Regions from separate parts of the Alcaligenes sp. Marseille-Q7550 genome, predicted to be linked through region 1. Evidence: riboswitches for the same ligand, from Rfam matches in the RefSeq annotation. Region 1 holds a riboswitch; the other holds the start of a gene.
The links. A riboswitch is a leader RNA that binds a small molecule or an ion and turns the genes downstream of it on or off. The one in region 1 is predicted to bind glycine.

Region 1 (11,979 bases):
GGCGAGGCCTACCTGGCCGAAGCCTATGCGGTGCTGGCGGGCGTGCGCCGCGCCGAGCGCGTGGTCGAGAGCCGGCGCGACCGTCCGCAGGCACGGCTGCGCATCTCGGCGGCGGTCACCCTGGGAGAGTGCGTGCTGGCGCCTGAGCTCGCGCGCTTCTGTGTGCAGCATGAAGGGGTGAGCATCGAAATGGATCTGGATGATGCGCTGACGGATTTGCGGCAAAGCCAGGTGCATCTGGCCTTGCGGGTGGGCGAGCCGTCCGCCGGGCTGGATCTGGTGGCGCATGGCGTGGGCCTGTACCAGATGGTGATCTGCGCGGCGCCCGTTTACCTGGAGCGTTGCGGCATGCCCGTCTCCCTGGAGGAGCTGCCGGCCCATCAATGCCTGTGGCATCAGGTGTGGAGCGGGCGCTCGGCCTGGCAACTGCAGGGGCCCGGCGGCCCCGTGTCCTGGCCGGCGCACCGCGGTTTCGCGGCCAACAAAGGCGAGGCCCTGCGCCGCGCGGCGGTGGCCGGGGCGGGCCTGCTGATGCAGCCCAAGGTCTTGTTGCAGGAAGATCTGGACGCCGGCCGCCTGGTGCCGGTGCTGGAAGCCTTCACGCCGCGGGCGCGGCCCGTGCATCTGCTGTATGCGCCGGAGCTGCGGCGCATGCCGGCTCTGGGCCTGCTGGTGCGCCACCTGCGTCGGCATCTGCCGGCGCAGCTCCAGTAAGGTTGCGCCTTAGACGAAGCGCAGCACGGACTGCACGTCCACGCGCGGTTTCTGGCTCCAGTTGCCTTCCGAGGCGTAGCCCACGGTGATCAGCATGGCGGGCACTTCCTGCTCGTCCAGGCCGAATTCGCGCGCCAGGGCGTCGGCGTCGAAGCCTATCATGGGGCCGGTGGCCAGGCCTTGGGCCTGCGCGGCCAGCATCGGCGGCATGCCGGCCAGGGAAGCCGAGCGGATGGCTTCGTCGCGCTGGCGCTGCGCCCTGTCGTGGTAGTTGTGATGCGCCACGTCCGCCCATTTGCGGGCCACTTCTTCCTGGACCACGCCTTGATCCAGCGCAGGCTGCAGTTTGTCCAGCAGGCGGGTGTGGCCGTCCAGGCGGCCGCAGACGATGATGGTGGCGGCGGCGTCCACGACTTTCTGCTGGCCGTAGGTGATGGGCAGCAGGCGCTGCTTGGCCTGTTCCGACTGGACCACGACGAAGCTCCAGTTCTGCATGTTGTAGGCGGACGGCGCACGGGTCGCCAGATCGATCAGGGCGGTGATGGCGGACGGATCCAGGGCGCGGTCGCGATCATAGAAGGACGTGGAAACGCGTTGCTTGATCAGGTCGTGGGTAAGGTTGCTCATTGAAACTGTCCTATGCTGCTTGAGGAATCGAGGGCTTATTTTAGGAGTTGTCGGGAAGGGGCGCGACTGCTGGCCCATTGCACGGTCAGCACGCTGCCCAGCACCAGGATGATGCCGGCCAGGCTGGCGCCCGTCATGGATTGGCCCAGCAGCAGCCAGCCCAGGATGACGGCGGGGATGGGGCGGAGCAGGCCCAGCGAAGACACGGCGACCGGAGGCAGGACCGCGATGCCGCGGAACCACAGGGCGTACGACAGCAGGGCGCCGGCCAGGCACAGATAGGCGTAGCCGCCCGCCTGGGACCAGGTCAGGCTGCTGTCCAGCGGCGGGTCCACCCATAAGGCCAGTGGCGCCAGCATCAGCCCGCCCAGCAGGAGCTGCCAGCCGGTGAAGGCCAGCACGGGCAGGCCGCTGCGCCAGCGGCGCGAGAGATACGTGCCGCAGGCCATGCACAGAGCGCCCAGTATGGCGGCGGCCATGCCCCAGGCGTCCCACCGGCTTTGCGGCGACAGCAGGAGAATGCCCATGCCGGCAATGCCCGCCACGCTGGCGATCAGGGCCAGCGCCACGGGCCGTTTGCCTTCCATGGCCCAGGCCAGGGCGATGACGACCAGCGGCTGGGCCGCGCCCACGACCGCCGCCAGACCGCCGGGCAGCCGGTAGGCGGCAATGAAGAGCAGGGCCTGGAAGACGCCGATGTTCAGCGCGGCCAGGATCAGCACCCGGCCCCAGTCGCCGCGTGCGGGCGCACGCCGCATCCAGAGCAACAGCATCAGCCCGGCGGGAAAGCAGCGCAGGAAGGCAGCGATGAATGGCCGGCCCGGCGGCAGGATTTCGGTGGTGACGATATAGGTGGAGCCCCAGATGGCGGGGCCCAGGGCGGTGAGGAGCGTAAGGAGCCAGAGTTGCAGACGGGTCATGATTTTATCTTGATGTCGAGATAATTCGCAGTCTACGCCGCATATATCTTAATATCAAGATAAAACAGAATCTCAGAGGTATTTGTGACCGGAACCGAACACCGAGACGCCGTTGATGCGATCGTGGATCAATGGCGCGAACAACGCCCGGACCTGCCGGATTTGCTGCCCATGGCGCTGCTGGGCCGCATGACGCGCTGCTCCTTGCTGATACAGAAGCAAATGGCCGAGTGCTTTCGCCGCCATGATCTGCAGCTGGGCGAATTCGACGTGCTGGCCAGCCTGCGGCGCGCCGGCGAACCCTATACGCTGGCGCCCACGGCTTTGTTTTCCATGTTGATGGTCAGCTCGGGCACCATGACGCATCGCTTGCAGGGACTGGAGAAGCGCGGCCTGGTGGAACGCATCCCCGACCCGGAAGACGCCCGCAGCATGCTGGTGCGCCTGAGCGCCGCGGGCCTGGAACGGGTGGACCTGGTGGTCGCTGACCATCTGGCCAATGAAGACAGCCTGCTCACGGGGCTGGATGCGGCTCAAAGACAGTCCTTGAACGATTTGCTGAGGCTGTGGCTGCATCACCTGGAGTCGCGTCCCGCCTGAGCCGGTGGTAGAATGGCTGGATAAATACCCAGTCCAGCCCATGGCCGCTCCCGAACTTCCTCCTTTTTACTATCTGCATAATTTCCACCAGGTTCTGCGGTGGGTGCGGCAGCACAGCCTGGACCTGCTCGAACCCGGCCAGCTGGCCTGCGGAGACGCCTTCCTGCAGGTATCGACTTCGGCGCAGGCGCTGCTGGTGCGGCTCATCATGCGCAAGGCGGACGTGTTCCGGACCGACAAGCTGCGCTATGCCGAAATCCCGGATCTGCCCGCGGCCGTGCAGGAGCTATCCGATGCAGGCCTGGCCCAGGCCGATCCGCAACTGGACCTGGACGAGCTCTTCCATCTGCATACCCTGCCGGAGTTGCGCGCGATGTTCGGTTCCTTGCCCTCGGGCGCGCGCAAGGGCGAATGCCGGGACTGGGTGGCGGCGCGGCAAGGCATGCAGGCCCGGCCTTATCCGGCATGGGTCTGCGCCGTTCATCCCGCCGGCGGATTGCTGCGCCTGCCGCAGGCCGTCTCGCAATGGGCGCAGCGCCTGCAATTGCTGTTCTTCGGCAATCAGTACCAGGACTGGTCGGAGTTCGTGCTCAGCGATCTGGGCCTGTACCGCTACGAGGCCATCGTACTGGATGAAGGCAGCCGCGCCTTCCGGCACCTGGATGATGTGCGCCTGTACGAGACCCTGTCCGGCCTGCGGGAGGCGCCCGAGCAGCCAGACGCGCAGCAATGGATGGAGCGCTTGCGGGCCGTGCTCGACATCGTCACGGACAGCGACTGGTTGCGCCGGCGCCAGGACAAGACCGTGTTCCAGCTTGGCCAGGAGGCGGAACGCCAGGCCTGGTGGGAACTGGCCGAGCAGGCGTACCGGCGCAGCACCTGGCCGGGGGCGCGGCACAGGCTCTTGCGGGTGCTGGAGCGCCGGCAGGACGGGGCGGCCGCCTGGCCCTTGTTTCAACAGGCCTGGGCCCAGCCCGAGAGCGAAGCCGAAGCGCAGAAGCTGGCGCGCATGCTGCCGCGCCTGCGCCGGCTGGCGCCGCAGGCGGCCGAACTGGAACCGGCTCCGGAGCCGACCCGGCCGCTGGCGCGCACGCAGCTCGTTCAGTTGACTCTGCCCGAGGACGGCCAGCGGGTGGAATGGCAGGTCCTGGCGCACCTTCATTCCGACCTGGCGCCCGTGCACTACGTTGAAAACACGCTGCTGCCGGGCCTGTTCGGCCTCTTGTGCTGGGACGCCGTGTTCGCACCCCTGCCAGGGGCGTTTTTTCACCCCTACCAGAGCAGCCCGGCCGACTGGGGCAGTCCCGACTTCGTGGCGCGGCGCCAGGACTTGTTCGACCAGGCCCTGGCCATGCTGGACGGCCCGTCCTACCAAGGCTGCATACGGCGGCGCTGGCGGGAGAAAATGGGCATGCAATGCCCCTTGCTGGCCTGGCCGGCCCTGGGGGAAACCGCACTGGAGCTGGCGCTGCGCTGCATTCCCGCCCGCCACTTGAAGGCGGTGTTCCGGCGCATGTTGCTGGACTGGCGCGAAAACCGCGCCGGCCTCCCGGACTTGATCCGTTTCCTGCCCGCCCAGGGCTGGTACGAACTGATAGAGGTCAAAGGGCCGGGCGATCGCCTCCAGGACAACCAGCGCCGCTGGCTGGCCTATTTCGAACAGCATGGCATTCCCGCGCGGGTGTGTCATGTCAGCCGGGAGCCGCAGGCATGAACGCGCTTGCGGTAGGCGTGCGCGCCTTGTGCGAATTCACCGCGCGCAGCGGCGACCTGGATTTGCGCTTCACGCCGGCGCCCAGCGCCCGGGAGGGCATGCAAGGTCACGAACAGGTGCGGCTGCAGCGCCCGCAGCACTATCAGGCCGAAGTGCCCCTGGAGCTGGAATTCGAAGGCCTGCTGGTGCGCGGTCGCGCCGACGGCTTCGATCCCCAGGCCTTGCGACTGGAGGAGATCAAGACCTACCGGGGCGCATTCGAGCGCATTCCGGAACATCATCGGCGCCTGCACCGCGCGCAGGCCATGATGTATGCCGCCATGCTGTGCCGGGAGCGCGATCTGCAGGGCCTGAGCGTCAGCGTGGTGTATTACCACGTGGACAAGCACAAGGAGACGGCGCTGGCGGAGTATGCCAACCGCGCCCAGTTGCAGGAATTCTTCGAGCAGCAATGCCGGCTGTACCAGCAGTGGGCGCGGCAGGAGCAGAGGCACAGGCAGGCGCGTGATCAGATCTGCCGCGAACTGCGTTTTCCTTTCGAGGGCTTTCGCGCCGGCCAGCGCGAGCTGGCGGTGGCGGCCTATCGGGCGCAGCGCGACGCCCACTGCCTGATGGCCCAGGCGCCCACGGGCATAGGCAAGACGCTGGCCGTGGTGTTTCCCGGATTGAAAGCCATGCCCGAGGCAGGCCTGGACAAGCTTTTCTACCTGACGGCCAAGAATTCCGGCCGACAGATGGCGCTGGACGCCCTGGGGCGCCTTGCGCCCGCCGCGCCGGCGCCCTGGAGAGTGCTGGAGCTGGTGGCACGGGACAAGCAATGCGTGCACCCCGACAAGGCCTGTCATGGCGAATCCTGTCCCCTGGCGCAAGGCTTTTACGATCGCCTGCCGGCGGCGCGCCGGCAGGCCGTGAAGTGGCCGTGCTGGATCGTGATGCCCTGCAGACCGTGGCCCGTGAACACGCCGTCTGCCCGTATTACCTGAGCCAGGAGATGCTGCGCTGGACGGACGTGGCGGTCGGCGACTACAACTACTATTTCGACACTTCCGCCATGCTGCACGGCCAGACCCTGGCCCAGCAATGGCGCAGCGCCGTGGCCGTGGACGAGGCGCACAATCTGCTGGATCGGGCGCGCAGCATGTATTCGGCCGACTTGTCGCAGGCGGAGCTGCGCAGCGCGCGCAAGGCGGCTCCGTCGGCCCTGAAACGGCATTTCGGCCGCCTGATGCGCGCCATGGACGACTGCCTGTCGGAGGAGGGCGCCGCCCGGATGGGCCTGGACAGCGTGCCGGCGGCCTTGCTGCAGGAATGCGAGCAGCTGGCGGCGCGCCTGGGCAGCCATGTGGCCGACCATCCTTTGCCGCAGAACAGCCCCTTGCTGCAAGCCTATTTTTCAGTTCTGTTCTTTGCCGACCTGGCGGAGCGCTTCGGCGCTCATTCCCTGTTCGATGTGCTGGCGGAGCGCGATGGCGTCACGCTGCGCATCCGCAATGTCGTGCCGGCGCCGTTCCTGCAAGAGCGCTATGGCGATGCGCACGGGGTCGTGCTGTTTTCGGGCACCTTGACTCCTGTGGATTTCTACCGCGACCTCCTGGGCGTGCCCGAACGCAGCCCCATCCTGGAGGTGCCTTCGCCCTACAAGGCCGAGCAGTTGCAGGTGCGCCAGTATGCGGGTCTTTCAACCCGCTACGCCGATCGCGAGGCCAGTCTGGACAGCCTGTGCGGCATCGTGGCGCAGGCCTATGCCGAGCAGCCCGGGAACTACCTGCTGTTTCTGAGCAGCTTCGACTACCTGAACCAGGTGCGCCAGGCGCTGCAGCAGCGTTCACCTGAGCTGCCCTTGTGGTGTCAGACGCCGTCCATGACGGATGAGCAGCGCGCCGACTTTCTGGCGCGCTTCACGCCCCAGGGGCGGGGCATCGGGCTGGCGGTGCTGGGCGGCGCATTTTCCGAAGGCGTGGATCTGCCGGGGCGCCGCCTGCTGGGGGCGTTCATCGCCACGCTGGGGCTGCCGCAGTTCAACGAGGTCAACGAGTCGGTGCGGCAAGTCATGGCCCGGCTGTTCGGGGAACGCCGGGCCTACGATTACACCTACTTGTATCCGGGCCTGCGCAAGGTCACACAGGCCGCGGGCCGTGTGATTCGCGATGAACAGGATCGGGGCTATGTGCATCTGCTGGATGAGCGCTACGGGCAGCGGCGGGTGCAGCAGCTGCTGCCGGACTGGTGGCGGATCGAACAGGCTCGGCTTCCCGCTGGCGCTGCACGATCAGCTCGGTGATCAGCTGGGCCGTGGCGGCGGACAGCGTCCAGCCCAGATGCCCGTGACCGGTGTTGTAGTAGACGCCGGGGCGGCTGCCGGCCTGCACACGCGGCATCATGTCGGGCATCATGGGCCGCAGGCCCGCCCAGGGCACCACCCGGTCCGTGGCCGCGTCGCGGAAGTTGCGCCGCGTCCAGTTCACCAGCGGGGCGATGCGGTCCGCCCGGATGTCTTTGTTCATGCCGTTGTATTCGGCCGTGCCGGCGACCCGAAGCCTGTCCTTGCCCAAGCGGCTGGTCACGATCTTGGCTTCCTCGTCCAGCAGGCTGACCCAGGGAGCGGCCGCCTGGCTTTCGGGCGTGTCCAGATACGCGGAAATCGAATATCCCTTGACCGGGTAGATGTTGATGTAGTCGCCCAGCAGCTTGGCCAGGTGGCGGCTGCCCACGCCGGCGCACACCACCAGGGCGTCCGCCTGCAGGCTGTGGTTCTGCGCCTCGGCGCCTTCGCCGGTGCGCAGCTGGATCTGGTGGGGCGGGCCGCAGCGCACGCCCAGCACCTCGGTGTCCTGCAGGAAGCGCACGCCGCGCTGCTCGCAGGCGCGCGCCAGGCCGCGCGTGAATTTATGGATGTCGCCCGTGGCGTCGGACGGCGTGTAAAAGCCGCCGTAATAGGTGCCTTGCAGGGTGGGCTCGATCTGGTGGATTTCCTCGTTGGTGACGGTATGGCGCTCCAGCCCGCCGCGCTTGAGCAGTTCGCTGACCCGCTTGCCCGATTCAAATCCGTAGGCCGTGTGATAGATGTGCAGGATGCCGCGCTTTTCCAGGTCGAAGTCGATATGCTCGTCCTCGGCCCATTGGTACAGGTGCTCGCGCGCGGCGATGGCCAGCTTCACGGTTTCCACCGTATTGTGCTCGTAGCCGGAGATCGCGCGCACGAACTGGCCCATCCAGCTGTACTTGTGCCAGCTGGGTCGAGGGTTGAAGAGCAGGGGGGCGTCCTTGCGCATCATCCATTTCAGCCCCTTCATGATGGTGCCGCGGCTGTTCCAGACTTCGGCATTGCAGGCGGACAGCTGGCCGCCGTTGGCGAACGAGGTTTCCATGGCGGGGTAGCGCAGGCGGTCGATGACGGTGACCTGGAAACCCTGGCGCACCAGGGCGTAAGCGGTGGTGACGCCGGTGATGCCGGCGCCGATGACGGCGATGTGAGACATGGCAGGCTCCTGATAGGTGAATTGCCGCCGGACGGTGGCAATACCCCATCTGTCCTGTGACCTGAGAGTTTATCCGGCCGGGCGCCGGGCTCCTTCGGTGGGCGCATTGCGCCGCTCTCCAGATTGTCGGGCTGGTACGATCCTTTTGCCTGAGAGATTCCGGGGTGGTTGCTCCGTCGGCGCCTGAGCGAACAGGTCTCTTTCATACCGCCTGTGATGACATTTCTACATTAATCCTGGCAGGCTATAAGGGCAATCAGGGTAAACCAAGGTGGCGCCGCGGCGCCTTCTGCGTTGCCGGCGCAGCAGCAGGCTGCGGCTTCAGTCCAGCCGGAAATGCGTGCCCAGGCTCCGAGGCCGCTCCAGCGCCGCCTGTGCCAGCAGCCAGGCCGTGTCCACGCGCAACGCCATGGCCTGCCGGTCGGGCGTGGGCGCGCCTTCCTGCAACAGCGCGCGCCAGTCCTGCAGCGTCTTCACGGCCCGGGCCAGCCCGGCGCCCTGGCGACGCAGACCGACGTGTTCCTGCATCAGCGCCTGCAGGGCGGGCAGGGTCGGCGGCCTCGGGCCCGTTCCTGCGGCGGCGGGCGGGGGCGTCAGGGGAGCGCGCGCTTTCTGTTCGCTGGAGGCGATGGCCCGCGCCGCCGCCCGGCCCATGACCACGCACTCCAGCAAGGAGTTGCTGGCCAGCCGGTTCGCTCCGTGCAGGCCGGTGCAGGCCACTTCGCCCACCGCGTACAGGCCGGGCGCCGAGCTGCGGCCGTGCAGATCGGTGTATACGCCGCCGCAACTGTAGTGCGCTGCCGGCGCGACGGGAACCAGGTCGCGGCGCAGGTCCAGGCGACGCTGCAGCGCTTGTTGCAGAGCGCGGGGGAAATGCCCTTGCAAGGTCTCGGCGCCCAGGTGGCGCACGTCCAGCCAGACATGGTCCCGCCCGTCGCGGCGCATCTGTTCGGCGATGGCGCGCGACACCACGTCACGCGGAGCCAGTTCGGCGCGATGATCGTAGTCGGGCATGAAGCGCCGTCCTTGGGCATCCAGCAGATGGCCGCCTTCGCCGCGCAGGGCTTCGGTCAGCAGCAGGGGGGCGGCGTCGCTGCGCAGGCAGGTCGGATGGAACTGGACGAACTCCAGGTCCTGGATGCGTGCGCCCGCTCGCCAGGCCAGGGCCACGCCCTCGCCATGCGCGCCGGCGGGGTTGGTGCTGTGTGCGTAAAGCCGTCCCAGTCCGCCCGTCGCCAGCACCACATGGTCCGCCCTGAGGGTTTCGCGGGCGCGCAGCCGGCGGCCGTAGAGGTCCACGCCGGCGACGCTGCCTTGCTCGTCGCGCCGCAAGTCCAGCACCTGGCAGTGGCTGCGAAGGCGGATATGCGGGGCCTGCGCCAGTTCGCGCAGCAAGGCCTGCATGATGGCCAGGCCGCTGGCGTCGGCCGCATGGGCAATGCGGCGCCGCGCATGACCGCCCTCACGGGTCAGATGCAGCCGTCCGTCCGGCATGCGGTCAAAGGGCACTTGTCTGTCCAGCAGCCACTGCACGGCTTGCGGCGCGGCTTGCAGGATGTGGCGCACGATTTGCGGGTCGCCATGGTGGGCGCCGGCGGCCAGGGTGTCGTCCACGTGCTGCTCCAGGCTGTCCTTGGCGTCCAGGACGGCGGCGATGCCGCCCAAGGCCTGGGGGCTGGCGCCGCAGGGCAGGGGGGCGTGGCTGAGCACGGTGGCCGCCATGGTCCGGGGCAGGGACAAGGCCAGGCTCACACCGGCCAGGCCGGCGCCTACGATCAGTACGTGCGTCTGCATCAGGCGGCTCCCACGTCCTGAAACAGGGCGGCGTGTTCGGCAAGATCGGCCCGCACGCGCAAGTTGGTCTGGCGCTCTGCCGCGAAATCCAGCATGCGCTGCAGCGAACGGCGGGCGTCCGCGGCCAGGGCCGGGTCTATCTGTATGCCGGGGCCGGCCTGCAGCAGGCTGGCCTTCAGGGCGTGCAGGGAGTTCAGGGCCATCCAGGGACAATACGCGCAGCTTTTGCAGGCGGCGCTCTCGCCCGCGGTCGGCGCGGCCAGAAAGGTCTTGCCCGGCGCCTGCTGACGCAAGGCATGCAGGATTCCCTGGTCCGTGGCCACGATGAAGGTGTCGGCGGGATGCCGGCAGGCAGCCTTGATCAACTGGGTGGTGGAGCCGACCACATCGGCCAGGGCGATCACGCCGGCCGGAGACTCCGGGTGGACCAGCACCACGGCATGCGGATGAGCCTGCTTCAGCGCCTGCAGCGCGTCCGCCTTGAATTCGTCATGGACCAGGCAGGAGCCCTGCCACAGCAGCATGTCGGCGCCGGTCTGCTTCTGGATGTAGGCGCCCAGGTGACGGTCCGGCGCCCACAGGATCTTGCGGCCCTGGTCATGCAGGTGGCGCACGATGTCCAGCGCAATGGAGGAGGTGACCACCCAGTCGGCGCGCGCCTTCACGGCGGCGCTGGTGTTGGCATACACCACCGCCACGCGGTCAGGATGGGCGTCGCAGAAGAGAGCGAAATCCTCGGGTGCGCAGCCCAGGTCCAGGGAGCAGGTGGCCTGGTCGTGCACTATCAGCACGCGCTTGCCGGGGCTGAGAATCTTGGCCGATTCGGCCATGAAGCCCACCCCGGCCACCGCCACGGTGCGCGCCGGATGCTCCTGGCCGAAGCGCGCCATTTCCAGGGAGTCGCCCACGCAGCCGCCGGTTTCCAGCGCCAGGTCCTGTAGCTGCGGATCCTGGTAGTAATGGGCCACCAGAACGGCGTCCTGTTCGTCCAGCAAGCGGATCAGCTCCGCTTTCAAGGCCTGGTCGGCCTCGGGGCTGGCGGACGCGGCCGGTACGGCCTGCCAGGCCGTATGACGTTGCAGGGCTGCGCCATTTGCCGGCTGGCACACGTCGATAGGGTAGTGCTGAGGCATGTTTGTCCTTGATGCTCAAATTGAGCATAAATAAGTGAAAAAAAACCGGCGGACCAGATCGCTTCAGAGTGCCTGTCTCCCGATTTCTATTATGCTTTTTTTGAGCATAAATGGAAAAAACAGCCGGTGAAAGCGGTGTTTCATACATTGTGGCAATGAGCCCGCCGGTGCAGGTCATAAGCGCAGCGGTTGTAAGCGGCACGGGGCCCCGGCCTTATGGCCGGAGTTTCTTCACCTTGAAGCAGGGGCGCCTAGCGGCATCGACATTGCGGGCGCAGGCCTGGCCGAGGATGGCGAGGCTTGCATGAAGAAGCGTGCTCAGGGAGCTGGATTCGGGTAGCGGCCATGGATGTCGTTGACGGCCGCGATCAGCTCGTGGTCCAGCGTCACGTCCACGCTGGCGATGTTCTCGCGCAATTGCTCCAGCGTTGTGGCGCCGATCAGATTGCTGCTGGTGAAAGCCTGCTGGTTCACCCAGGCCAGGGCCAGTTGCGTAGGCGTCAGGCCGTGCCGGCGCGCCAGCTCGTTGTAGGCCAGCGCGGCTTCGCGGGCGTTGGGGCCGTCGTAGCGCTTGAAGCGCTCGTACAGGGTCAGGCGACCCTTCTCGGGACGCGCGCCGTGGTCGTACTTGCCGGTCAGCACGCCCATGGCCAGGGGCGAGTAGGCCAGCAGGCCCAGGCCATCGTAATGACAGAACTCCGACAGGCCTTCCTCGAACACTCGATTGAGCAGATTGTAGGGGTTCTGTATGGTGGCGATCAGCGGCAGCGAGCGGTGGCGAGCCAGTTCCAGGAAACGCGCCACGCCCCAGGGCGTCTCGTTGGATACGCCGATGTGCCGCACCTTGCCCTGGCGCACGAAGTCCCGCAGCACCTCCAGAGTCTCTTCGATGGGCACGGTGTCTTCTTCTTTCCAGGGATAGCTGCGCTGGCCGAAGGTGACGGTGCTGCGGTCCGGCCAGTGCAACTGGTACAGGTCCAGGTAGTCCGTCTGCAGGC
Region 2 (11,979 bases), on a different contig from region 1:
CAGGTACAGGGCGAACACGAAAAATGCCAGTGTCGCATAGCACATGGGAATGGCAAAAGGCATCTTGTAGCTTGACGCCGCATGCGCATGCGGACGGATCCGGCGGTATTTCAGGTAGGAGATCAGGATGACCGCCCAGACAAAGATGAAGCAGATGCTGGCTACCGTCGTCACGATCGTGAAGGCCCGCATGACGTCGCCTTCCGCATAGAGCAGGAAGATGCCGCAGAGCAACAAGGCGCAGGAATAGATCAGCCCATTGCGCGGTGTGCCATTGCGCGAGAGCTTGCCGAATGGCTCCGGCGCCAGCTTGTTCTTGGACAGGCCGTAGAGCATCCGGCCCGTCGAGAACATGCCGCTGTTGGCCGACGACAAGGCGGAGGTCAGCACCACGAAGTTGATGATGGCCGCCGCGGCTCCCACCCCGATAAGCAGGAACATGTTCACGAAAGGGCTCTTGTTCGGGGCGACGACATCCCAGGGCGTCACCGTCATGATGGCGGTCAGCGCCAGCACGTAGAACACGATTACCCGCACCGGAATCTTGTTGATCGCCTTGGGAAGGTTCTTGGCGGGGTCCGCGGTTTCGGCCGAGGCCGTGCCCACCAGTTCTATTCCCACGAAGGCGAAGATGGCGATCTGGAATGCGGCGAAAAACCCGCTGACGCCATTGGGAAACATGCCGCCGCGGTCCCACAAATGGCTCAGGCTGGCCGTATCACCCGCAGGGCCGACAAAGCGGGTGATCAACAGGTAGGCCCCCACAAGGATCAGGGTGACAATGGCGCCGATCTTCACCAGGGCGAACCAGAACTCCAGTTCACCGAACAGTTTTGCCGACAGCAGGTTGAAGACCAGCAGGAAAACGATGCAGGCCAGCCCCGGCAGCCACAAAGGTACATCGGGCCACCAGAACTGGGTGTAGCCGGTGATGGCGACAATGTCCGCAATGCCTATGACCACCCAGCAAAACCAGTAGCTCCAGCCCAGGAAATAACCCATGGTGGGGCCCAGTATATCGGCCGAGAAGTCCACGAACGACTTGTATTCCAGATTATGCAAGAGCAATTCGCCCATTGCCCGCATGACGAAAAACAGAAAGAACCCGATGATCATGTAGGTGAACAAGACCGAGGGTCCGGCCAGGCTGATGGTGCGGCCCGACCCCATGAATAGCCCTGTGCCGATAGCTCCTCCAATCGCTATTAGCTGCAGGTGCCGGTTTTTCAACGAGCGTTGCAGTCCAGATGAGTGTTGCTGAGACACACTGTTCTCCTTGATTTTTTTCATTCAAATGCTTAAGTATGACTGTGCTGCGAGAAAAAAGGGGGTACCTACCGTCCTGCTGGACGGTTTTCCTGATGCCGATATGGGCAGGCTGAAGAGCGCACAGCGATCCGTCTTGTTTTGACGGCATAACCTCAAAACAGGCGGGTGCGCGAACAGGAATTTATGTGAAGTATCGAGCCAAGTCGCCGTTTACAGGCGCTTGGCCGTGTAGCCATAGAAATGCTCCGGACGAGAAGGTGAACAGAGGCCATATGGCCTCTGTACCCCCTCTGTCCTTTTACCTGAGAGCTTATCCATGGTTTTAAGATGGTCCCCTTCGGTGGGCATTGACATGCCTCTCTCCAGATTGTCGCGGGTACAGGATTCTTTTGCCTGAGAGATTCCGGGGTCGTTGCTCCGTCGGCGCTTCACAAGAATGAAGACTCTCACCTGAACCGTTACTGACGCTGGTATTGTATGGACAAGGAAAAAACAATTGCTACTAGCGTTAACCTGTATGGCCGGCGCTCTAGCGCGCTGCGGGCTGCCGCGCTTGAACCAGCAGCGCCAGTGGCACGCGCACGTCCTGTCCGGCTTTCACGAGCAGGCTCCAGCTCGCCGGATCGAACAGGGCAGGGCTGATTTCGAAGACGGCTGCCTCGGATACGCTGACCAAGGGGTTGAGCTTGTCCAGCCCCGGCGTGTCCAGGTCCTGTTGATACAGGTAGTCGCGCGTGGCGCGCCGGTTGGGCTCCAGGCGGCGGCCCAGGCCATCTATCAGGTACAGGCGGGGGCGATGGACCCGCATGTCGATGGGGCGCTCGGTCAGGTTGGCGTAGTGGTAGCGCACGACCAGCAAGGCGGCGTCGCCCCGGGCCGGGGCGGGGAGCTCCTTGTCGTTCAGTCCCGGCTGGATGTGCGCGGAGTCTATGGAGATGGCCAGGCGCGCGGTGCGAAACTGCGGCGGCGCCACGGGTGCGAGCAAGGCCGGCGGCAGGGCGGGCGGCGGGGTCCCGATGGGCGGGTGAGGCAGGGACCGGGTGGAAAGCACCTGGTCGTCCTGGGCCTGGGCGCAAGCGAGCACGATCGTCAGGACGGCGCCAAGCAATAGAGGCGGCAAAGCGGCGGGCATGGCTTCACGAGGTGGTTCAGGGAAATTCCGATCCTAGCAGAAAGGCGGCCGGGCATGAAAAAAACGGCCCGTGGGCCGTTCTACTTTTTTGCTGCTTTCTTCAGGTCGTCGATTTCCTTGCGCAGGGCGAGGACCTCGTCGTTGAGTTGACCGATGATGCTCATCTGGCTTTGATACATCTCGACCAGCGGGTGGTAGCTCATGCCCCGGCTGGTAAGTTCCCGGCAAAGCGCGCTCAGTCCCGTGCTGGCGCGCTTGGTCAAGGTAGCCATCTTCCTGTGATCCATAAGCCTGCGTCCTGATTTGTGGTTGGTTGTGGACTACATCCTTAAACCATACCAAAAGTCTATGACAGCTGTATTTTTTATTTACTTTTCTTGAATATGGCGCAAACCGGGCGCGCCTAGCCCACCTGGAAGTTGCCTTCGGGGTAGCGGATCCGGCTGCGCTTGCGGGTGGCCAGCGTGTAGACCAGGGTCAGCGGGCCAAGGCGGCCGGTGAACATCAGAATCATGAGCAGGAGCTGGCTGGGCGTGGACAGCATGTCGGTGATGCCATGGCTCATGCCCGTGGTGCTCAGCGCCGAGGCCGCCTCGAAGAGGATGCTGATCAGCGGCAGGTCCTCGAACAGGGTCATCAGCAGCACGGAGACGAAATACAGCGCTCCGGTGATGAGGAACAGGGCCAGCGCCTTCTGGACGGTTTCCGGGGCGACGGTGCGATCCATCAGCACGACTTCCTGGCGCTGCCGCACATAGGAGCGCACGGCCGCCAGCAGCACGATCAGTGTGCCGATCTTGATGCCGCTGGCGGTGCTGAGCGAACCGCCGCCGATCAGCATCAGCAGGATCAGCACTAATTGGGTGCTGTCGCGCAGGTAATGAAGATCCATGGTGGTGAAGCCGGCGGTGCGGGTGGCGGCGCTCTGCATCCAGGCCGCCAGGGCCTGGTCGGCCCGGCCCAGCATGCCCAGGGTGTTGGGGTTGTTCATCTCCAGCAGCCACAGGGCGGCAAAGCCGATCAGGTTCAGCACCAGGGTGCCGATCAGGATCAGCTTGGTGTAGGCCTGCAGATTGCGCCATCGCCATTTCTGGCCCACATCGGCCAGCACGGTAAAGCCGATGCCCCCCAGGATGATCAGGCCCGAGAGCGTCATGACCACGATCAGATCGCCCGAGACCGGCACCAGGGAATCGTGGAACAGCGAGAAGCCGGCATTGTTGAAGGCCGTGACCGAATGGAACAGGGCGCGGTACAGGGCGGTCGTCCAGGGCATGTCGATCAGCCAGCGCAGGAACAGGATCAGGGCCGCGCTCAGCTCGATCAGGGCGGCGATCTTGAAGACTTGCAGGGCCGTGTCGCGGATGCGCGAGACGCTGGTCTGGTTGAAGGCCTCCAGGGCCAGCGCCTGCTGGTTCACGCTGATGCGCTTGCGCATGGTGATGGCGGCGATCACGGCAAAGGTGACAAAGCCCATGCCGCCGATCTGCACCAGCAGCGCCAGGGTGATCTGACCGAAATGAGTCAGTTCGGACGCCGGGTCGACCACGGCCAGGCCCGAGACGGTGACCGCCGAGGTCGCCATGAACAGGGCCTCGAAAAAGCTCAGGCGCTGCACGGCAGCCTGGGGCAGGCTCAGCAGCACGGCTCCCACGACGATCAGCCCCAGGAAGCCGAGCGCCAGCACCTGCGGCGGGCTGGCGGCCAGCGTGCGATTGCGGTGATGGGTCCCCTGGCGCCGGGGGATCAGGGTGGGCAGCCAGTCGCGCATGCTCAGACCAGCTTGGGAGCCGCCGTGCGCAGGGCCTGCAACTGGCCGAACAGGATCAGCAGATCCTTGGCATGCAGGGCGTAGTCGGGCTCGGGCTGGATGATGGTTTCGCCGCGGCGCTTGACCAGCAGCACCTGCACGTCGTCCATCTGCTCGCGCAGCACCTCGCGTATGGTCTGGCCGTTCAGGCTGTCGCTGGCGGTGACCTCCACCAGGTAGTCGCCGTTGCCCAGGGTGATGTAGTCGTTCACCATGGGGTAGCTGAGCATCTGCGCCACCCGCATCCCCATTTCTTCTTCGGGATGGACGATGCGGTTCACGCCTATCTTGGCCAGGATCAGGTGCTGGGCGTGCGAGATGGCCTTGGCCCAGATGGTGGGCGCTCCCAGGCTCTTGAGGTGCACCACGCAGACCAGGCAGGCCTCGATATCGGCGCCGATGGCCACCAGGACCACGTCATAGTTGTCCAGGCCCAGCTCTTCCAGGGCCTGCCTGTCGGTCACGTCCGCGATCACGGCGCGGCTGAGCTGATCGGCGTACTTGTCCACCAGCTTGGGATTGGCGTCCACGCCCAGCACCGAATGACCCATCTTCATCAACTCCAGGGCGGCGGCCGAGCCGAAGCGGCCAAGCCCGATTACTGCAAACTGTGCCATAGGTCATTGATCCGATTGAGGCTTGAAAGACGTGCAAGTCAAATTAAGCGTTGATGTTATAAAGGAAAATCTGGTAAAAACCCTTATCGGGTATTCCCTTGGGTGCGTGTCGCATCGATCCTGGGGAGACATCACTAGTGGACAGTGTAAAACAATGGTTAGTTTGTTTGACCCCATCAAGCTGGGTGATATTGAACTCAGGAACCGCATCGTCATGGCGCCCTTGACACGTTCGCGCGCCTCCGAGGGCCGCATGCCCAACGATTTGATGCGGATCTACTATTGCCAGCGCGCCAGCGCGGGGCTGATTGTAGCCGAAGCCACGTCCGTATCGCCCCAAGGCGTCGGTTATGCGCATACGCCGGGCATCTGGAGCAGCGCCCAGGTGGAAGCCTGGCGCCACATCACCGAGGCGGTGCACGCCAAGGGCGGGCGCATCGTGCTGCAGCTCTGGCATGTGGGCCGCGTCTCCGACCCCGAGTTCCTGAACGGCCAGATCCCGGTCGCGCCCAGCGCCATCGCCTGTGAAGGCACGGTCAGCCTGTTGCGGCCCGAGCGCGCCTTCGTGGTGCCGCGCGCCCTGCATACGGAAGAAATCGCCGATGTGGTCGACGATTTCGCCGTCGCCGCGCAGAATGCGCTCAGCGCCGGCTTCGACGGCGTGGAGGTCCATGCGGGCAATGGCTACCTGATCGACCAGTTCCTGCACGATGGCTCCAATACCCGCAGCGACGCCTACGGCGGCTCCATCGAGAATCGTTCGCGCTTTCTGCTGGAGGTGGTGGACGCCTGTGTGGCGATCTGGGGCGCGGGCCGGGTGGGCGTGCATCTGTCGCCGCGCGGCGATCTGCACGGCATGAAGGACTCCGACCCGCAGCGCCTGTTCTCCTATGTGGCGCGCGAGCTGGACCGGCGCGACATCGCCTTCATCTTCCTGCGCGAAAGCCCCGCCTCGGACAGCCTGCTGCCCATGATCAAGTGCCAGTTCGGCGGCGCGCTCATCGCCAACGAGCACTTCGACCTGCCCACCGCGCAGACGACTTTATCCAAGGGCATGGCCGACGCCGTGTCGTTCGGTAAGGCATTTCTGTCCAATCCCGACCTGCCCCTGCGACTGCAGATGCGTGCGCCGCTCAACGCCTGGGATAGCGCAACCTTCTATACCCAGGGCCCCAAAGGCTACACCGATTATCCCTTTCTGGACACCGAGCCCGAATGCGAGCACCAGGTAGGGGCGGATCTGCAGACGCACTGAGCCCGCATCGTCCATTTGTGAGAAGGCCCGCCTGGAGCGGGCCTTTTGCCGTCTGCGCGCAGGCGGGCGCAATGTTCAGGCGCGCGCCTTGCGGATGGCCCGGGAGCATTTGGTCCCGGCCTGGCGCTCCGGCGGCGGAGCGGCGATGGTCGCCACGCTGATCGCGGAGATCAGGCCCACCACGATGGTGTAGGCCACGATGAGCCAGGGCGCCCGCCGTTGGCCTGCAGCAGGGCCGTGGAGATGATGGGGGTGATGCCGGCCGCGAAGATGCCCGACATCTGGTACACGAAGGAAATGCCGGTGTAGCGCACCTTGGTGTCGAACAGCTCGCAGAACAGGGCGGCCTCCGGCCCGTAGACCGATGCGTACAGAATGCCGAAGGGGATGACGATGGCCAGCCAGACCACCATCAGATTGTCGCTGTGGGTGGTGATCAGCCAGAAGGCGGGCAGCGAGGAAAGGCCGGTCAGCAGCGCGCCCCAGAAGTAGACGCGGGTGCGGCCCAGGCGGTCCGACAGGGCGCCGAAGAGGGGGATGGTGAAGCACATCACCACCGCCGAGGCCATGACGCCGGTCAGCGCCTGGGTGCGGGTCAGGTTCAGGTGATCGGCCAGGTAGCTGATCATGAACACGCCGAAGATATTGAAGAACACGCCGTCGATGAAGCGCGCGCCCATGCCCTTCAGGATATTGCCGGGGTAACGCTTGATCATGTCCACGAAGGGGATCCGGCTTTCCGCATTGGCCTGCTTGACTTGCTCGAATTCCGGGCTTTCCTTGACCGACAGGCGGATGTACATGCCCACCAGCACCAGCAGCACGGAGCCCAGGAAGCCGATGCGCCATCCCCAGGCCAGGAACTGTGCGTCCGACAGCAGGCTGGAGAGCAGGGCGACCACGCCCGAGGCCAGGCACAGGCCGGTGGCCAGGCCCACCTGCGGCCAGGAGGCGTACAGGCCGCGCTTGTTGGCCGGCGCGTATTCATAGGCCATCAGCACTGCGCCGCCCCATTCGCCGCCCAGGCCTATGCCCTGGAAGACGCGGCAGATCAGCAGCAGGACGGGGGCCCAGATGCCGATGCTGTCGTACGAGGGAATCAGTCCTATGGCCATGGTGGACACGCCCATGATGGTCAGGGTCAGCACCAGCATGCTCTTGCGGCCTATCTTGTCGCCGAAATGGCCGAACACCACGCCGCCCAGCGGACGGGCGATGAAGCCCACGGCGAAGGTGGCGTAGGCCAGCAATGTGCCCACGTAGGGGTCGCCGCTGGGGAAGTAGAGCTTGTTGAACACCAGTCCGGCGACCACGCCGTAAAGGAAGAAGTCATACCATTCGATGGTGGCGCCGATGACGGAGGCCGTCACCACGCGCTTGACGGTTTTCTGATCTGCTGACATGCATTGTCTCCTGGGATGGGCCGGGGTCTGCGCCCCGGTTCGTGCTGTGTGGCGATCGAAACTGCTAGGGGCTGCCTTTGTGCGTTGCGGAGCTCCTTCAGGCGGCCAGTCGTGCGTCGGGCGCGTGTGCGCCGTTGTCCTGGCGGCGGGCATCGGCCAGGATGAACTCGCTGGCGCGCTCGGCCACCATCACGATGGGCACGTTGGTATTGCCCGATACCAGGGTGGGCATGATGGAGGCGTCGACCACGCGCAGGCCCGGCACGCCGTGCACGCGCAGCCGGGCGTCGACCACGGCCAGCGGGTCGTCGGCCCGGCCCATGCGGGCCGTGCCCGTGGGGTGGAAGATGGTGGCGCCGTACTCGCGGCAGAAATGCAGGATCTCCTCGTCGCTGCGGACCTCGTGGCCGGGGCGGAACTCGCGCGCCATCAGGCCGGCCATGGGTTCGGTGGCGGCGATGCGGCGCGCCATCTTGATCGAGGCGATGGCGGTGCGGCGGTCCAGGTCCGTGGACAGGTAGTTGGGGTGGATGGCGGGCGCGTCGAACGGATCGGCCGAACGCAGTTCCAGGTGGCCGCGCGATTCGGGACGCAGTTGGCAGACCGAAAAGGTGCAGCCGGAGAAATCGTGCACCTTGCCGCCGGCCATGTCCGCCGACAGGGTCCCGAAATGGAACTGGATGTCGGGCGTGGCGGCCTCGGGCAAGGCCTTGCAGAAGATGGCGCCCTGATTGATGCCGATGGACAGCGGCCCGCCGCGAAACAGCAGCCATTGCAGCCCCATGCTGGCCTTGCCCCAGAGCGAGCGCAGCCTGTCGTTGTCGCTGATGGGCCTGTTCACCTCGTAGATCAGGCGAAATTGCAGGTGGTCCTGCAGGTTGCGGCCCACCCCGGCCATGTCGCGCACCACGGGAATGCCGAATTTCTGCAGCATGGCGGCCGGGCCTATGCCCGAGAGCTGCATGAGCTGGGGCGACTGCAGGGCGCCGGCCGACAGGATCACCTCGCGCCGCGCCCGCAGGGTCTTGATCACTCCGTCCTGGCGATAGCGCACGCCCACGGCGCGGCCCTGCTCGGTGAGGATGGCGCTGGCCTGGGCCAGGGTCTTGATGCGCAGATTGGGCCGCTCCCGCGCCGGGTTCAGGAAGGCCACGGCGGTCGAGCAGCGCCGGCCGCGGTGCGTGGTCAACTGGTAGTAGCCTGCGCCTTCCTGGTCGCCGGTGTTGAAGTCCTGCACGCGCGGGATGCCGTTGCGTTCGGCCGAGGCGATGAAGGCGTCCACCAGTTCGTTGCGGGTGCGTATGCTGGTGGCGTGCAGCGGTCCCTGGGTGCCGCGCGTGGGGCCGGGGCCCAGGTCGTTGTTCTCGATGCGGCGAAAATACGGCAGGCACTCGTCCCAGGACCAGCCCTCATTGCCCAGCGCGGCCCAGTGGTCGTAGTCCTGCTTCTGGCCGCGCACGTAGATCAGGCCGTTGATGGAGCTGCAGCCGCCCAGGGTCTTGCCGCGCGGCCAATAGATCTCCCGGTTCAGCATGTTGGGGTCGGGCTGGGTGTGGAAGCCCCAGTTCAGCCGGGGGTTGAACATGGTCTTGCCGTAGCCGATGGGAATGTGTATCCAGGGATTGCTGTCCGGCGGCCCGGCCTCCAGCAGGCAGACGGTGTACTTGCCGTTTTCACTGAGCCGGTTGGCCAGCACGCAGCCGGCCGATCCCGCTCCCACGATGACATAGTCAACGCTTTCAGTGGTGTCCATTGCCTCACTCCAGTTCTGTTCGTGCCGCCAGTCTGAAGATTCAGGCTTGAAACATTTATAGGGTAAACACGGAAAGTTCCGCACCTGGAACGCTAAGTATCATTTCCGTTTCATTTTTCAGGTAGCGAGGCCGTGATGCAGGCAGAGGATTGCCGTCCCTTGAGGGTTCTGACCGTGCTGGAGCAACTGGCGCATACGCAGTACGCCCAGACCCTGGCCCAGTTGGCGCAACGCACGGGGCTGCCCAAGACCAGCCTGCTGCGCATCCTGCAGTCGCTGGAGCAGGCGGCCTATGTCATGCGCGTGCCGGGCGACGGCGGCTACATGCCCGGTCCGCGCGCCCATCATCTGGCGGCGGGCCTGCTGGGCTCGCCGCATTTTCTGCGCGCCAGCCGGCACATACTGGGGCGGCTGGTGGGTATCATCGGCGAATCCTGCAACCTGACGGCGCTGGCCGGCGACACCGTGCAATATCTGTCCAGGGTGGAAAGTCCCGAGCCCATGCGGCTGCAGTTGCGCATGGAAATCGGCGCGCGCGTGCCTTTGCATTGCACGGCCAGCGGCAAGCTGTTCCTGGCCTTGGCGCCGGACGTGCAGCGCCGCCAGATGCTGGACCGGATCACGCTGGAGGCGCTGACGCCGCGCACCATTGCTGATCGGACCCGCCTGGAGGCAGAGCTGCAGGGGATACGCAGCCAGCGCATCGGCATCGACAATGAGGAGTTCGTGCGCGGCATGGTGGCCATCGCCGTGCCGGTACAGGATGAGCAGGGACACGTGGTGGCGGCGTTGGCCTGCCATGCCGCCACGGCGCAGCGCTCCATGGCGGAGCTGTTGCAGTTTGCCGGGCCCATGCGCGAAGCGGCCGCCGAGATGGCGGGGCTGTTCAAGCGCAACGCCCGGGAGAGTTCGTCCGAGGGGGAGCGGAGCTAGCCGGAGCTCGCACGCCGGCTCGTTCCGGAGGCCGGGTTCAACTGCCGCGCACGACGCGGAAGGTGGCCGCGGCCTTGACCAGCAGCCGGTCCTTGTCGTCGTAGCCGCCGCCTTCACAGTAAGCGGTGTCGCCTTCCAGGAACAGGCAGCGGGCGCGGAACCAGACATCGCCGCGCGCCGGCAGCAGGAACTGGGTGTTCATGTCTATGGTCGCCATGCCCGAGCCCGGCCTGCAGGCCGCGCGGCGGCGCTGAGCGTGAAATCCAGCACCGCCATCAGGGTGCCGCCGTGCACGTCGGCGCGCGCATTGGCGTTGCAGGCCTGCCAGGGCAGAAATGTCTCCACGCCTTGCGGCGTGCTGGAGACGGTTTGCAGGCCCAGGTGCTGCATCAGGGGGATGTGGGCGCCGAAGAAGTCCTGCCTGTCCGACAGGGCTTCGGCCAGCAAGGACTGCATCACGAGTTCAGTTTTTGCTTGACCAGGCCCGAGACGGCGGACATGTCGGCGCGACCGGCCAGCTTGGCCTTGACCAGGCCCATGACCTTGCCCATCAGGGCCGGACCCTGGGCGCCTTCGGATTGGGCCTGGGCGATGGCCTGTGCGATGACATCGTTGATTTCGGCCTCGTCGGCCTGCTTGGGCAGGTATTCCTGCAGCACGGCCAGTTCGGCTTTTTCCTTGTCGGCGCTTTCCGTGCGGCCGGCCTGTTCGAAGGCCTGGATGGATTCGCGGCGCTGCTTGACCTGTTTTTCGATGATGCTGGTGATCTCGGCGTCGCCCAGTTCGATGCGTTCATCGACTTCACGCTGTTTCACGGCGGCCTGCAGAAAACGCAGCGTGCCCAGGCGTTCGCTATCGCGAGCGCGCATGGCGGTCTTGATGTCGTCGGCTAAGCGGGCTTTGAGTGTCTGACTCATGGTGGTTCCTGGTTGAACGGGCAAGCATTTATTTTACCGCAGGCGGCCGGCGGGCGAGCCGCTTACTGGAAGTCCCGGCTGCGCGCCGCCAGTTCGCCCACCAGGTGGTTCAGCTTGACCAGCCGGCGGGCGATCAGGTGGCAGACGCTGCCTTCGCGCTGCCAGACGCCATAGACGCCCAGCAGGCGCGATTGCAACAGGGCGTCGGACTGCCGCTGGGCCAGTTCGTCGCGCACGATCACGTTGACGCTGCCGGTCTCGTCTTCCAGGGTGACGAAAATCGTGCCTTTGGCGGTGCCGGGCCGCTGGCGCGTGGTCACCAGCCCGCAGGCGCGCGCCAGACGCCGGTCCGGGTAATCGGCATGCAACTGTTGCGCCGGCACGAAATGCAGCCGCTCCAGCCGGGCGCGCAGCAGCGCCACGGGATGGCGGTCCAGCGTCAGACCCAGGGAGTGGTAATCGTTCAGGACTTCCTGGCCGGCCGTGGCGGCTTGCAGAACGGGCGTGGTGTTGGGGGTCTCCGCATGGCTGAGCAGGCCGGGCTGGCTGTGGCGGCGAGCCTCCCACAGGCCTCTGCGGCGCTGGTCATAGGCGCTGCGCAGTGCATGCGCCTGGGCCAGGGCCTGCTGGTCGTGGGGCGACAGGCCCAGTTCCTGGCGCAGGCAGGCCAGGTCCATGATGCGCCCGGGATGCGCCTGCCGGTAGGCCACGATGGCCCGGGCGCTGTCCTGGCTCAGGCCTTTCACCATGTGCAGGCCCAGGCGCACGGCGCGCCCGCCTTGGGCGGCGGGGCAGACCGCGCTTTCCACGTCGCTGTGCTGCACGTCCACCGGCAGGACCTGCACGCCGTGACGGCGTGCGTCCTGCACCAATTGGCTGGGGCCATAGAA

Region 2: it holds a riboswitch for glycine, as region 1 does, so the genes downstream of both, ACWPWO_RS18305 (amino acid permease) here and ACWPWO_RS08360 (D-amino acid dehydrogenase) in region 1, are expected to answer to the same signal.

What each region holds. Positions count from the first base shown of each region.
Region 1 covers NZ_CBCOPU010000001.1:1,743,223-1,755,201, forward strand. Annotated here, with positions in the region: gene ACWPWO_RS08325 (LysR substrate-binding domain-containing protein) at 1-714, shown strand, start outside; gene ACWPWO_RS08330 (nitroreductase family protein) at 724-1,341, opposite strand; gene ACWPWO_RS08335 (EamA family transporter) at 1,377-2,261, opposite strand; gene ACWPWO_RS08340 (MarR family winged helix-turn-helix transcriptional regulator) at 2,346-2,861, shown strand; gene ACWPWO_RS08345 (VRR-NUC domain-containing protein) at 2,902-4,575, shown strand; gene ACWPWO_RS08350 (hypothetical protein) at 4,572-5,558, shown strand; partial or broken gene ACWPWO_RS08355 (ATP-dependent DNA helicase) at 5,522-6,748, shown strand; gene ACWPWO_RS08360 (D-amino acid dehydrogenase) at 6,693-8,054, opposite strand; glycine riboswitch at 8,100-8,180, opposite strand; glycine riboswitch at 8,182-8,269, opposite strand; gene nadB (L-aspartate oxidase) at 8,376-9,848, opposite strand; gene nadA (quinolinate synthase NadA) at 9,848-10,981, opposite strand; gene ACWPWO_RS08375 (NADP(H)-dependent aldo-keto reductase) at 11,300-11,979, opposite strand, start outside.
Region 2 covers NZ_CBCOPU010000003.1:374,251-386,229, reverse strand. Annotated here, with positions in the region: gene ACWPWO_RS18305 (amino acid permease) at 1-1,290, opposite strand, end outside; glycine riboswitch at 1,641-1,730, opposite strand; gene ACWPWO_RS18300 (hypothetical protein) at 1,799-2,401, opposite strand; gene ACWPWO_RS18295 (hypothetical protein) at 2,482-2,673, opposite strand; gene ACWPWO_RS18290 (TrkH family potassium uptake protein) at 2,805-4,172, opposite strand; gene ACWPWO_RS18285 (potassium channel family protein) at 4,175-4,828, opposite strand; gene ACWPWO_RS18280 (alkene reductase) at 4,983-6,083, shown strand; partial or broken gene ACWPWO_RS18275 (MFS transporter) at 6,184-7,486, opposite strand; gene ACWPWO_RS18270 (GMC family oxidoreductase) at 7,584-9,239, opposite strand; gene ACWPWO_RS18265 (IclR family transcriptional regulator) at 9,399-10,172, shown strand; gene ACWPWO_RS18260 (hypothetical protein) at 10,210-10,374, opposite strand; gene ACWPWO_RS18255 (hypothetical protein) at 10,377-10,631, opposite strand; gene ACWPWO_RS18250 (GatB/YqeY domain-containing protein) at 10,628-11,089, opposite strand; gene ACWPWO_RS18245 (error-prone DNA polymerase) at 11,152-11,979, opposite strand, start outside.